DNA from 3 places in the Duganella caerulea genome. Region 2 is predicted to be linked to each of the others. Evidence: predicted binding sites of a transcription regulator. Region 2 holds the regulator's gene; each other region holds the start of a gene.

Region 1 (4,315 bases), on a different contig from region 2:
CCAGCTTGCGCATGCGCCAGGCGTACACCGCCAGGATGGCCAGGTAGACCAGCGACGCGCCCTGCGCCGCCAGGTAGAACGACAGCGGCCAGCCGAACACGCTCAGGCCGGCCAGCTCGCGGGCGAAGAAGGCGGCGCAGAAGCCGGTCGCCAGCCAGGCCAGCAGCAGGATCGCGGTCAGGCGGCGCGTGTGCTCCCAGTGACGGACGCGGATCACGGTCTTATCCATAGTACGGCGGCTCGCTTTCCGGTTCCTGCGGACGCGGCGGCAACGGGAAGGTCAGCCGGAACAGGGCGCCCGGCAGCTTCGATTGCTGCGCGCGCGGGTTGTTGTAGATGTCGACCTCGGCGCCGTGCTGCTGGGCGATCTCGCGCACGATGGCCAGGCCCAGTCCGCTGCCCTCGGCCTTGTTGCCGAGGATGCGGTAGAAGCGCTCGAACACCCGCCCGCGCTCGGCTTGGGCGATGCCGGGGCCGGTGTCCTCGACTTCCAGGAAGCCGTGCTCGTCGTCGCCGCGCACGCGCACGGTGACGCTGCCGCCGGCCGGCGTGTAGCGCAGCGCGTTGTCGATCAGGTTGGACAGCAGCTCGCGCAGCATGGTCGGGTTGCCGACGATGTGCACCGGCTCGGCCGGCGCCTCGTAGCCCAGGTCGATGCGCTGCGCGAACGAGGCCGGCACCCAGTCCTGCACCGCGCTGCGCGCCAGCTCGGACAATTCCAGCGGCAGCATGGCGGTGCCGGCCTGCGGCTGGTTCTCGGCGCGGGCCAGGGCCAGCAGCTGGTTGACCAGGCGGGTGGCGGCCTCCGAGCTCTTGGCCAGCTGCTCCAGCGAGCGGTGGATTTCGCCGCGGTCGGTCTGGCGCAGCGCCAGCTCGGATTGCATGCGCATGCCCGCCAGCGGCGTGCGCATCTGGTGCGCGGCGTCGGCGATGAAGCGCTTCTGCATCTCGATCGACAGCGACAGCCGCGCCAGCATGTCGTTGAGCGAGGTGACCAGCGGCGAGATCTCCTCCGGCACCTGGTTGGAGGCGATGGGGCTGAGGTCGTCCGAACTGCGCGCGCGGATGCGCTCCTGCAGCTGCGCCAGCGGCGACAGCCCGCGCGCCAGCGCGAACCACACCAGGGCCAGCACGATGGGCAGGATGATGAACTGCGGCAGGATCACGCCCTTGATGATGGCGTTGGCCAGCTGGCCGCGCTTCTCCAGCGTCTCGGCCACCTGCACCAGCGCCAGCTGCGGATCGTCGACCGCGTCGCGCTCCAGCCGCACGTAGGCGTAGGCCACGCGCACCGGCGTGCCGTGCATGGTGTCGTTGCGGAAGCGCACGCTGCTGCGCGGCTTGTCGTCCTCGTCGATAACCGGCGGCGGCAGGTCGCGGTCGCCGTCCACGTGCTCGCCGTGCGGGCCCTGGATCTGGAAGTAGACGCTGTCGACGTCGTCGGCGCGCAGGATGTCGCGCGCCGGGCCGGACAGGCCCTTGATGACCTTGCCGTCCACCGCGCGCACCTGCTGGGCCAGCACGGTCACGCTGTCCTCCAGCGCGTGGTCGAACGGCTGGTTGGCGATGGACTTGGCCACCAGGTAGGTGATCGCGATGCTCATCGGCCACAGCAACAGCAGCGGCGCCAGCATCCAGTCCAGGATCTCGCCGAACAGCGAATGCTGGATCTCGTCGTCCGCCTCGGCCGCCGGCGGCTGGTACTCCAGATCCTGCTGCGGTGGCGAGGCCGGCGGCGTCACTTGGCGGCGTCCGAGAATTTCTCCAGGCAGTAGCCCAGTCCGCGCACGGTGGCGATGCGGATGCCGCCCACCTCGATCTTCTTGCGCAGCCGGTGCACATAGACCTCGATGGCGTTGTTGCTCACTTCCTCGCCCCACTCGCACAGGTGGTCGACCAGCTGTTCCTTGGACACCAGCCGGCCGCTGCGCGCCAGCAGGATTTCCAGCAGGCCCAGCTCGCGCGCCGACAGGTCCAGCATCTGGTCGTTGATGTAGGCGCTGCGGCCGACCTGGTCGTAGCTCAGCGGGCCATGCTTGACCACGGTGGCGCCGCCGCCGGCGCCGCGCCGGGTCAGCGCGCGCACCCGCGCCTCCAGCTCGGACAGTGCGAAGGGCTTGGCCATGTAGTCGTCGGCGCCCAGGTCGAGGCCGTTGACGCGCTGCTCGATCGAATCGGCCGCGGTCAGGATCAGCACCGGCAGCAGCGAGGACCGCGCGCGCAGGCGGCGCAGCACCTCCAGCCCGGACAGCTTGGGCAGGCCCAGGTCGAGGATCAGCAGGTCGAATTCCTGGGTCGAGAGGGCGGTGTCGGCCTCCTGGCCGTTACCGACGCAATCGATGGCGTAGCCGGACTGGCGTAGCGAGCGGGTCAGGCCGTCGGCCAGTACGCTGTCATCCTCGGCAAGTAAAATACGCATGTAAAACACTCCGGCTGCAGAAGCTTGTATTGTGTTGCATTTCGCGCAGGGTGGCGAGTTTTTGTGCTATCTCAAAATTGTTTAAAAATCGTGCTTGCATTAAGCACTGTTTTTTTATACAGTGCTGCCTGTACCGACGAATTCAGCGAATTTGCACCCAGAATTTGCACCCACTTACTGGTTGAAAGAACATTATGGACGATAAAAAAGCTGTTGTACCTGCATCTGAAAAGGCTAAGGCGCTCGCTGCCGCGCTGGCCCAGATTGAAAAGCAATTCGGCAAAGGCTCCGTAATGCGCATGGACGCCAACGCGCCGATCGAGGACGTGCAGGTGGTGTCGACCGGCTCGCTGGGCCTGGACATCGCCCTGGGCGTCGGCGGCCTGCCGCGCGGCCGCGTGGTGGAAATCTACGGTCCTGAATCGTCCGGTAAAACCACGCTGACCCTGCAAACCATCGCGGAAATGCAAAAACTGGGCGGCACCTGCGCCTTCATCGACGCCGAGCACGCGCTGGACGTGGGCTATGCGCAGAAGCTGGGCGTCAACCTGCACGAGCTGCTGATCTCGCAGCCGGACACCGGCGAACAGGCGTTGGAAATCTGCGACGCGCTGGTGCGCTCCGGTTCGGTGGACATGGTCGTGGTCGACTCCGTCGCGGCGCTGACGCCGCGTGCCGAGATCGAGGGCGACATGGGCGATTCGCTGCCGGGCCTGCAAGCCCGCCTGATGTCCCAGGCGCTGCGCAAGCTGACCGGTTCGATCAACCGCACCAACACCCTGGTCATCTTCATCAACCAGATCCGCATGAAGATCGGCGTCATGTTCGGCAGCCCGGAAACCACCACCGGCGGCAACGCGCTGAAGTTCTACGCCTCCGTGCGCCTGGACATCCGCCGCACCGGCTCGATCAAATCGGGCGACGAGGTGATCGGCAACGAGACCAAGGTCAAGGTCGTCAAGAACAAGATCGCGCCGCCGTTCAAGGAAGCGCACTTCGACATCCTGTACGGCGCCGGCACCTCGCGCGAGGGCGAGATTCTTGATCTGGGCGTGGAAGCGAAGATCGTCGAGAAGTCCGGTTCGTGGTACAGCTACAACGGCGAGCGCGTCGGCCAGGGCAAGGACAACGCCCGCATCTTCCTGCAGGAGCGTCCTGAGCTGGCGTGGGAAATCGAAAACAAGGTCCGCGAATCGCTGGGCGTGCGCGCACTGCCGCCGCTGGCCACCGACAACACCGTGGTCAAGCTGAAATCCGTCGACAAGGCGGACAAGGGCGACAAGGCCGACGCCGCGTAAGCCGCGTCCGCTTCATCCCGAACCACCGCGCTGTTGATTCAGCCGGTGGTTTTCTCATTGTGCGGAGGATTTTATGGCAGCACCGCAACTCAGCCTGAAGGCACGCGCGCTGCGCTTCTTGTCGATGCGCGAGCACAGCCGCATGGAGCTGGGCCGCAAGCTGGCGCGCTACGCGGAGGAGGGCGACGACGTCGAAGCCCTGCTCGACCTGCTGGAAAAGAACAACTGGCTGTCGCAGGAGCGCTTCTCGGAGGCGCTGATCCATCGCCGCTCGGCCCGCTTCGGCAACAGCCGCATCGTCGCCGAGCTGCAAAGCCATGGCATCAAGGGCGAGGAACTGCAGGAACTCAAGGCCGGCCTGGCCGAGGGCGAGACCGAACGCTGCGTCGAAGTGTGGAGCCGCAAGTTCGGCACCGTGGCGGCCGATCCGCAGGAACGCAACAAGCAGATGCGCTTCCTGCTGCAGCGTGGATTTTCCCAGCGCGCCGTGCAGACCGCGCTCAAGGGCGCGCCGGAAGACGATTGAGCCGCTGCCGCGCCGCACCATGGAATGTTTCCATGACTGAAATAAGACCTATGAATTTCTTGTAATAAAACT
Region 2 (4,315 bases):
GCTTCGCCACCGGCATGGGCGCGATCGGCGCCGTGTTCCAGTCGCTGCTGCGCGCGGGCGACCATGTGGTGTCCTCGTCGTTCTTGTTCGGTAACACCAACAGCCTGTGGCAGACCACCATGGCGCAGGGCGTGGGCGTGTCGTTCGTCGACGCCACCGACGTCGCCAACGTGGCAGCCGCCATCACCGACCAGACGCGCGTGGTGTTCGTCGAAACCATCGCCAACCCGCGCACGCAAGTGGCGGACCTGAAGCGCATCGGCGAGCTGTGCAAGGAACGCGGCATCCTCTACATCGTCGACAACACGATGACCACGCCTTACCTGTTCCGTCCGAAAGCGGTGGGCGCCGGGCTGGTGGTCAACGCGCTGACCAAGTCGATCGGCGGTCACGGCAACGCGCTGGGCGGCAGCCTGACCGACACCGGCGTCTACGACTGGACCCGGTTCGCCAACATCTACGAGAACTACAAGAAAGCCGCGCCGCTGCAATGGGGCTTGGCGCAGATCCGCGCCAAGGGCCTGCGCGACTTTGGCGCCTCGCTGGCGCCGGAAGCGGCGCATCACATCGCCGTCGGCGCCGAAACGCTGGCGCTGCGCATGGAGCGCACCAGCGCCAATGCGCTGGCCTTGGCCCGCCTGCTGGAAAGCGACGAGCGCGTGGCCGCCGTCTACTATCCCGGCCTGGCATCGCACCCGCAGCACGCGATCTCCGCCGAGCTGTTCCGCAGCTTCGGCTCCCTGCTGAGCTTTGAGCTGAAAGACGGCATCGACTGCTTCGACTTCCTCAACCGCCTGAAGCTGGCGATCCCGGCCTCCAACCTGGGCGACACGCGCACGCTGATCATCCCGGTGGCGCACACGATTTTCTACGAGATGGGGGCCGAGCGCCGCGCCTCGATGGGCATCGCCGAGTCGCTGATACGGGTATCGGTCGGCATCGAGGATACCGACGATCTGCTGGACGATTTCACCTGCGCGCTGGAAGCTTGCTGAGCGCAGCCTCAAGTTGTGATAATCTAAGCTTTCAATTTTGCTAAGCGCGGAGGCGATATGAAGGCAGCATGGGTTCTGGCATTGACCGTGCTGTCGAGTAGCGCCTTCGCGGGCGACCAGGCCAGCCGCCAGGCGCGGCAGGCCGAGATCGAGTACTACACCAGCCACTACGACGGCGCCGACATCGCGCTGGCCCGTTTCAACTGCAAGGCGCCCAACATCCCGATGCGTCCGGCCACGGCCGGCGGACCGGCGCTCACGCAGGCGCTGGCCGCCTGGCATGACTGCTACGATCGATTCCTGGCCAACTACAACGCCGCGCTCCCGGTCGGCAAGAGCATCCCCGCCGACCTGGCCGACCTGATGACGGACGATGAGATGGGCGCCGCCCAAGCCTTGATGAGCCAGGTGTTCGTGCAAGTGGCGGACGAGGCCAAGCGCCAGGCTGACGCGGTCACCCTGGCGCAGAGCGCGTTGGAGGGCAGGCAAGGCGATCTCGCCCTGAGCGCGCGCGACCTGTCGCATCAGCCCGAGACCGCCGGCAAGCGCTAGCCGGCCGAATGGCGGAAATTGATGCAAGATTGTCTGTTCAATACATGCTGATGTTTGGTAGTCTGCGTGGCATGACTACACCATTCCGTTCGAAACAAATGCTGGCGCTGCTGGGCGGCGCATTCCTTGCCACTGTCGTCCACGCCGCACCGGCCAGCGACGCCGAACTGCTCGCCATGATGAAAACCCGCGTCGATATCGACCACGCCGGTACCGGCATGGTGGTCGGCATCATCGACGCCAAGGGCAGCCATGTGCTGGCCTACGGCAGCCTGAGCGAGGGCGGGGCGCCGGTCGATGCGGACACAGTCTACGAGATCGGCTCCATCACCAAGGTGTTCACCGCCACCATCCTCAGCGATATGGCCCTGCGTGGCGAAGTGAGCCTGGCCGATCCAGTGGCGCGCTACCTGCCGGCCGCCGCGGCGCCGCCGGCCTTCGGCGGACGGCAGATCACGCTGACCGACCTGTCGTCGCAAGTGTCCGGCATCCCCAGCATTCCGGGCAACATCGCGCCCAGGGACGAGAACAACCCCTTTGCCGACTACACGGTGCCGCAGTTGTACGAGTTCGTGCACGGCTACACGCCCACGCGCGCGGCGGGCGAACGCTACGAGTATTCGAATGCCGGCGTCGGCCTGCTGGGCCATGCGCTGACGCTGCGCGCTGGCGTGGACTACGAAACCCTGGTGCGCCAGCGCATCACCGGCCCGCTGGGCATGTCCAGCACGGCCATCGCGTTGACGCCGTCCATGCGCCAGCATCTGGCCACCGGCTACGACATGCCGGGCAGGGTGGCGGCCAACTGGGACATGCCGGCGCTGGCAGGCATGGGCGCGCTGCGCTCGTCGACGGCGGACATGCTGAAGTTTGTGGGAGCGAATATGGGACTGCGGAAGACGCCGCTGTACGGTGCGATGCAGGCGGCGCATCAACCGCGTCATACGGTCGAAGGCAAGCCTGAATTATCGGTGGGGCTGGGATGGCATGTGCTGGAGCAGCACGGCTCGCACATCGTCTGGCACAACGGCGGCACGGGCGGCTACCGCACCTACATCGGCTTCGACACCAGCACGCAGCGGGGCGTGGTGCTGATGTCGAACTCGCACATGGGCTCGGACGATATCGCCAGGCGCGCGCTCAATAGCGCGTTCCCGCTCATCGTGCCGAAGCCGATGTCGATGTAATACTTAGTGCCAGCTGCGCATCAGGCCGACCGCCAGGCCTTCCAGCGCGAACTCGTCGGCTTCGGGATCGACCTTGATGATCTTGAAGTCCGGGTTTTCCGGCAGCAGCTCGACGGTGGAGCCGGTCTTGCGATAGCGCTTGACCGTGACATCGTTGCCGATGCGGGCCACGACGATCTGGCCGTTCTTGGCGCTGTCCACCTTCTTGACCGCCAGCAGGTCGCCGTCCATGATGCCGGCGTCGCGCATCGACTCGCCGCGCACCTTCAGCAGGTAGTCCGGCTTGGAGGAGAACATGGCCGGATCGACGCTGTAGCTGGTCTCCAGGTTTTCCTGCGCCAGGATGGGCGAGCCGGCGGCCACGCGGCCGATCAGCGGCAGCGACATCATCAGCGACACCGGTACCTTGGGCGTGGCTGGCTCGGCATGCACGCCCAGCAGGCGGATGCCGCGCGAGGTGCCGGCGGCGATCTCGATCGCGCCCTTGCGCGCCAGCGCCTGCAAATGCTCCTCGGCCGCGTTGGCGGACTTGAAGCCCAGTTCATTGGCGATCTCGGCTCGGGTCGGCGGGAAGCCGGTGTTCTCGATGGCATCCTTGATCAGATTGAGAATTTGTTCCTGTCTTGCGGTGAGCTTGATCATAGAGTGCTTTAGGCCTGTGTATATAGACAGTCTGTATTTTTGTACAGTGTGAAGCGAAAAGCAAGGGAATTTGTTGCTTTGAGCGAAATAAATTCATGGAGCGGGCGGATTGTCTTTTGCCGGGAAAGCTGATATAGTCGCGGGCTTACCTCTTCCCACACCTGTCTTGACGCCAGGGTGGGCTATATTCACAGTCCTTAAGGGAGTTTGCATGCGTCACTATGAAATAGTATTTATCGTCCACCCGGACCAGAGCGAGCAAGTGCCCGCCATGATCGAGCGTTACAAAACCACCGTAACGACCCGCGGCGGCGCCGTGCACCGTGTTGAAGATTGGGGCCGTCGTCAGATGGCTTACTCGATCCAGAAACTGGCTAAAGCACACTACATCTGCCTGAACATCGAATGCGACAACGAGACCCTGGTCGAGCTGGAAACCGCCTTCAAATTCAATGATGCCGTGCTGCGTCACCTGACCGTCAAGATGAAGAAAGCGGAAACCGCTCCTTCGCCGATGATGAAGTCGGTACAACGTGAAGATGCGGCGAAATCGCATCGCACCGAAGCTCCAGCAGCCGCTGCTGCTCCTGCGGCCTAATTGTTACCGGGAACCGAGCTGAATCAGCTCCAGTTGATTGCCTTGATCGCCGAACGGGACGCCTTGCGCTACACCCCGGCCGGCATGCCGATCGTGAACGCTGTACTCCAGCACCGGTCGCAGCAGGTCGAGGCAGGCATCGCCCGATTGAGCGAGTTTGAAGTTGCCGCGGTTGCCGCGGGCGAGATTTCAGGCCGCTTCAGTCAGGCGCCACTGGCAGGCATGTATCAGTTCACCGGTTTCCTGAACAAGAAGAATCGCAATAGCAAAAGCCTGGTGTTTCACATCATTGATTTTAGTGCTGTCCCAGACAGCTCAATTTAGATACAGGAGCCTAAAAT
Region 3 (4,315 bases), on a different contig from region 2:
GCAGCGCTTCGGCGCGCTGCTGCAATCGATGACGCGCGACGGCGTCGACAGCGTGGTGCGCTACGGCGGCGAGGAATTCCTGCTGATCCTGCCGGAGACCGACCTGGACGGCGGCGCGCTGCTGGCCGAGCGGCTGCGCCACGCGCTGGCCGACACGCCGGTCGAGCACGAGGGGCGGCAGATCGCCATCACGGCCAGCTTCGGCGTGGCCAGCATCGATTTCGCCACGTCGGCGCACGACGCCCACCTCAACATGATCGCCGCCGCCGACGAATTGCTGTACGCTGCCAAAAACGGCGGCCGCAACCGCGTCTGCACCCGACAGCTGGTTTGATTTCGATCAAATTTACACGATTGACTCAATGGCTGCTAACGTCGACACTCCCATTTGAGCAGGTAAATCCTGAGGAAATCGCGATGCTGGGAAGGCGTCGTAAGCGCGTTCTGAACGCGCCGATCTCAGGGGCTGCCACCCCATTCAATGGCCCCGCCCGTCCGGGGTCATTTTCATTCCGGAGCCCGCTCCATGCTGATCTATGTCGATGAGAGCGGCGACTTGGGATGGAAATTCGATCGTCCTTACGGTCAGGGTGGTTCCAGCAGATTCTTAACCATCGCAGCAATGCTGCTGCCCGAAGCAAAGGATCATCTGCCGGCAAGGAAAGTCAAACATCTCTACCGCGAAGGGCGCTGGAACATCGACCGAGAAAAGAAATGGGTTGAAATGCCCACGGCGTCCCGCCTGACCTTTGCGCGAAACGCGGTGAAGTTGCGGGAGGCATGCGATCAGATTTCATACAAGGCCATCGTCGTTAAAAAACAAAATGTCGATCACATTTTTTGCAGCGACAGCAACAAGCTCTACAACTACATGCTGCGCCTCCTGCTGCTGGAAGACATGGTTAAACATTGGCACATCACATTGATCCCGGACCCGCGATCGATCAAAGTTGAAAATGGTAGCTGTTTGCACCATTACCTCGATATGATGCTGTACGAAGCTGGCGCCGATACCAAGCTGGAATCCATCAGCCGCGACAGCAGGTCCTGCCTGAACCTGCAGTTTGTCGATATGCTCGCAGGTGTAGTTGAGATCCATCATGAATTCAAAAAATCAACATGTTGGGAAATATTGGCGCCGCACATACAGGTCAAACAGCTGTTCTTCTAATGCATGGAGTAGGTCATGAACAAGCGCATATTGATGCCAGGCCTGATACTGGCCCTCTGCTGCACCAGCCTGAACGCCGGCCCGGCGCCCTGGTACAAATGGCGCAGCAAGATCGACAATTACCTCGCTTGCTCGCAGACACCTCTGGGGCCGGGCTGGGTCAAGGACTCTGGCCCCTATAAAGATAGCCGTTGCGAAAAGTTGGTTCTTGCTAAATAATGGACCAGCACTAACAGGGGCAACCCCAGGGCAGTACTGGCTACATTTCATCATCTTGAGGAGACTGTATGTTTACGAATCCCGAACAATTTGCCAACGCCACCAAAGCACTGTTTGAATTTCAGCTCGAAACCTTCAACACCCTGACCAGCAAAGCCGTCCAAGGCGTCGAACAAGTTGTCGCCCTGAACATGGCCACCGCCAAGAGCCAGCTGGAAGACGGCCTCGCCGCCGGCAAGGAAATCAGCCAGACCACCGACCCGAAAGCCGCGATGTCGCTGGCCGCCGCCAAGGTCCAGCCGGGCATGGCCGGCGCCGCCGCCTACAACCAGCAGCTGGGCACGATCATCGCCGAGATCCGTGAAGAATTCACCCGCGCCGCCGACGCCCACATGACCGAAGCCAAAAGCACGCTCAGCGCGCTGATCTACGACGTCACCAAGAACGTACGTCCCGGCTCGGAAAACGCCGTGCAGATTGTCAAGACCGCGATCGACAACGCCTTCAGCGGCTACGAACAAGTCACCGCGGCCACCAAGCAGGCCGTGCAGGCAGTCGAAGCGCAGATCGCCAAGGCCAGCGAGCTGGTCGAGAAAAACACCGCCAAACCGGCCAAGGCCGCGAAAAAATAAGCTGTCCCGTCTCCTCCCACCAGCCAGGCCCGCGCGCCTGGCTTTTTATTTTGCTGGGCGTGCGCCGCCAAATGCGATACACTGTACATAAACACAGTTAATCGCGCAGCTATCCCCGGCAATGATCAAAGTTCTGGAAAATCCCTTTTACTACCTGGACAACTTCCATCAGGTGCTGACGTGGATAGGCGCGCGCTACGACGATTTGCTCAACGCCGAGGAGCGCGCCTTCATCACAGCCTTCCCCGCGCTGCCGCAAGCGTCGCGCGCGCTGTTCGTGCGCATGGTGATGCGCAAGGGGACGGTGTTCCGCGCCAGCAAACTGGTGTACGCGGAAATCGGCAGCACGCACGAGGCGGCCCGTCCGCTGGCGGCCCTTGGCCTGATCGAGGAAGACCCGGCACTTGACCTGGAACAGTTATTCGAGCTGCTGCAAAAGCCCGAGATCGGCAAGATCTTCCAATTGCCGCCCCATCTGCGCCAGCTGCGCAAGGCCGATCAACTGGAGGCGCTGCGCGCGCAATACGAGGGCGAGCACCGCTACTCCAACTGGTATCAGGACTCGGGCGACCACTGCTACCGCAACCTCACGCAGGAATTGTGCGACCGCCTGCGCCTCATCTTCTTCGGCAACTACCATCAGGACTGGACCGAGTTCGTGCTGTCCGACCTGGGCATCTACCAGTACGAAAAAGTGGACTTCTCGCCGGCCGCGCGCGGCTTCCGCAGCCGGCGCGACATCGACGACTTCCTGGCGCTGCGCCGCTGCTACGAGCGCTTCGTCGATGGCGAGGCGCCGGCCGACGTGATCCGCGACCTGCCGCCCTGCCCCGACGACAACGAATGGCTGCGCAGCCGCCGCGACAAGCTCACCTTCCAGATCGCCCAGCATCTCGAGAAGCTCGGCGACTGGCCGGCCGCGCACCAGCTGTACGCCGGCTGCGACTATCCCGGCGCCCGCGCGCGCGCCGTGCGCGTGCTGGAGAAAGACGAACAACCGCGCGCCGCCTTCGAGCTGCTGCAAGCGGCGCTGCTGGCGCCCGAAAGCGAAGCGGAACGCCAACAACTGCTGCGCATGGCGCCGCGCCTGGCGCGCAAGCTGGGCCACGCCAAGCCGCCGCCGCAAACGCCCGCGCAACCGCAACGCATCGACCTGAGCCTGCCTCCGCCGCCGGAGCCGAACTACGTCGAGTTCGTCGTGCGCGACCACCTCACGCGCGAAGACGCCCCGGTCTACTACGTCGAGAACGCGCTGATCAATTCGCTGTTCGGCCTGCTGTGCTGGGACGCCGTGTTCAGTCCGATACCCGGCGCCTTCTTCCATCCCTACCATCGCGGCCCGGCCGACCTGCACAGCGCCGACTTCCAGCGCCGCCGCGCGCAGCAGTTCGCCGCCGCGCTGGCCCAGCTGGACGGCGACCAGTACCGCGCCACGATACGCGCCAACTTCGCCGCCAAGGCTGGCATCCAGTCGCCCTTCCTGTACTGGGAGGCGCTGGACCCGGCGCTGCTCGACCTGGCGCTGGACTGCATCCCGGCCCTGCACCTGAAGCGCGCCTTCGAGCGCATCCTGGCCGACATCAAGGCCAACCGCAGCGGCTTCCCGGACCTGATCCAATTCTGGCCGGCCGAGCGCCGCTACAACATGATCGAGGTGAAAGGCCCCGGCGACCGCCTGCAGGACAACCAGCTGCGCTGGATCGACTACTGCGCCACGCACGACATGCCGATCTCGGTCTGCTACCTGCAATGGGCGGCATGAGCGCGCAGCCGCAGTACACCATCGCCGTGCGCGCGCTGTGCGAGTTCACCGCCAAGACCGGCGACCTCGACCTGCGCTTCACGCCCTCGCCCACCGCGCAGGAAGGCATCGCCGGCCACGCCGTCGTGACGTCGCGGCGCGGCGACGATTACCAGACCGAGCTTGCGCTGTCCGGCGATTTCGGCCCGCTGCGCGTGCGCGGCCGCGCCGACGGCTACGATGCGCGCGCCAACCGCATCGAGGAAATCAAGACCTATCGCGGCGACCTGAAGAAGATGCCGGACAACCAGCGCCAGCTGCACTGGGCGCAGGTCAAGGTCTACGGCCACCTGCTGTGCCAGGATCAGGGACTGGACAAGGTCAACCTGGCGTTGGTCTACTTCGACATCGGCAGCCAGAAGGAAACCGTGCTGCAGGAGACGCATACGGCCGCCAGCCTGCAAGCCTGGTTCGAGCAGCAATGCACGCTGTTCCTGCAGTGGGCGCAGCAGGAGCTGGCGCACCGCGCCGAACGCGACGCGCAGCTGAAGG

Evidence for each region. The regulator LexA, encoded in region 2, represses DNA repair genes until DNA is damaged. The targets are predictions, from matches to a motif close to ACTGTATNNNNATACAGT.
Region 1: the regulator LexA is predicted to act here: its motif matches at 2,525-2,542, upstream of recA (recombinase RecA).
Region 3: the regulator LexA is predicted to act here: its motif matches at 2,103-2,120, upstream of ACUJB0_RS24665 (VRR-NUC domain-containing protein).

What each region holds. Positions count from the first base shown of each region.
Region 1 covers NZ_BPWJ01000008.1:81,990-86,304, reverse strand. The annotation lists gene ACUJB0_RS22800 (DUF4212 domain-containing protein) at 1-229, opposite strand, end outside; gene ACUJB0_RS22795 (sensor histidine kinase) at 222-1,742, opposite strand; gene ACUJB0_RS22790 (response regulator) at 1,739-2,419, opposite strand; gene recA (recombinase RecA) at 2,614-3,717, shown strand; gene recX (recombination regulator RecX) at 3,791-4,243, shown strand.
Region 2 covers NZ_BPWJ01000002.1:154,651-158,965, forward strand. The annotation lists gene ACUJB0_RS05500 (cystathionine gamma-synthase family protein) at 1-995, shown strand, start outside; gene ACUJB0_RS05505 (hypothetical protein) at 1,053-1,547, shown strand; gene ACUJB0_RS05510 (serine hydrolase domain-containing protein) at 1,619-2,734, shown strand; gene lexA (transcriptional repressor LexA) at 2,738-3,376, opposite strand; gene rpsF (30S ribosomal protein S6) at 3,588-3,974, shown strand; gene priB (primosomal replication protein N) at 3,993-4,298, shown strand; gene rpsR (30S ribosomal protein S18) at 4,314-4,315, shown strand, end outside.
Region 3 covers NZ_BPWJ01000009.1:116,008-120,322, reverse strand. The annotation lists gene ACUJB0_RS24685 (GGDEF domain-containing protein) at 1-334, shown strand, start outside; gene ACUJB0_RS24680 (DUF3800 domain-containing protein) at 527-1,171, shown strand; gene ACUJB0_RS24675 (hypothetical protein) at 1,187-1,390, shown strand; gene ACUJB0_RS24670 (phasin family protein) at 1,459-2,022, shown strand; gene ACUJB0_RS24665 (VRR-NUC domain-containing protein) at 2,144-3,784, shown strand; gene ACUJB0_RS24660 (ATP-dependent DNA helicase) at 3,781-4,315, shown strand, end outside.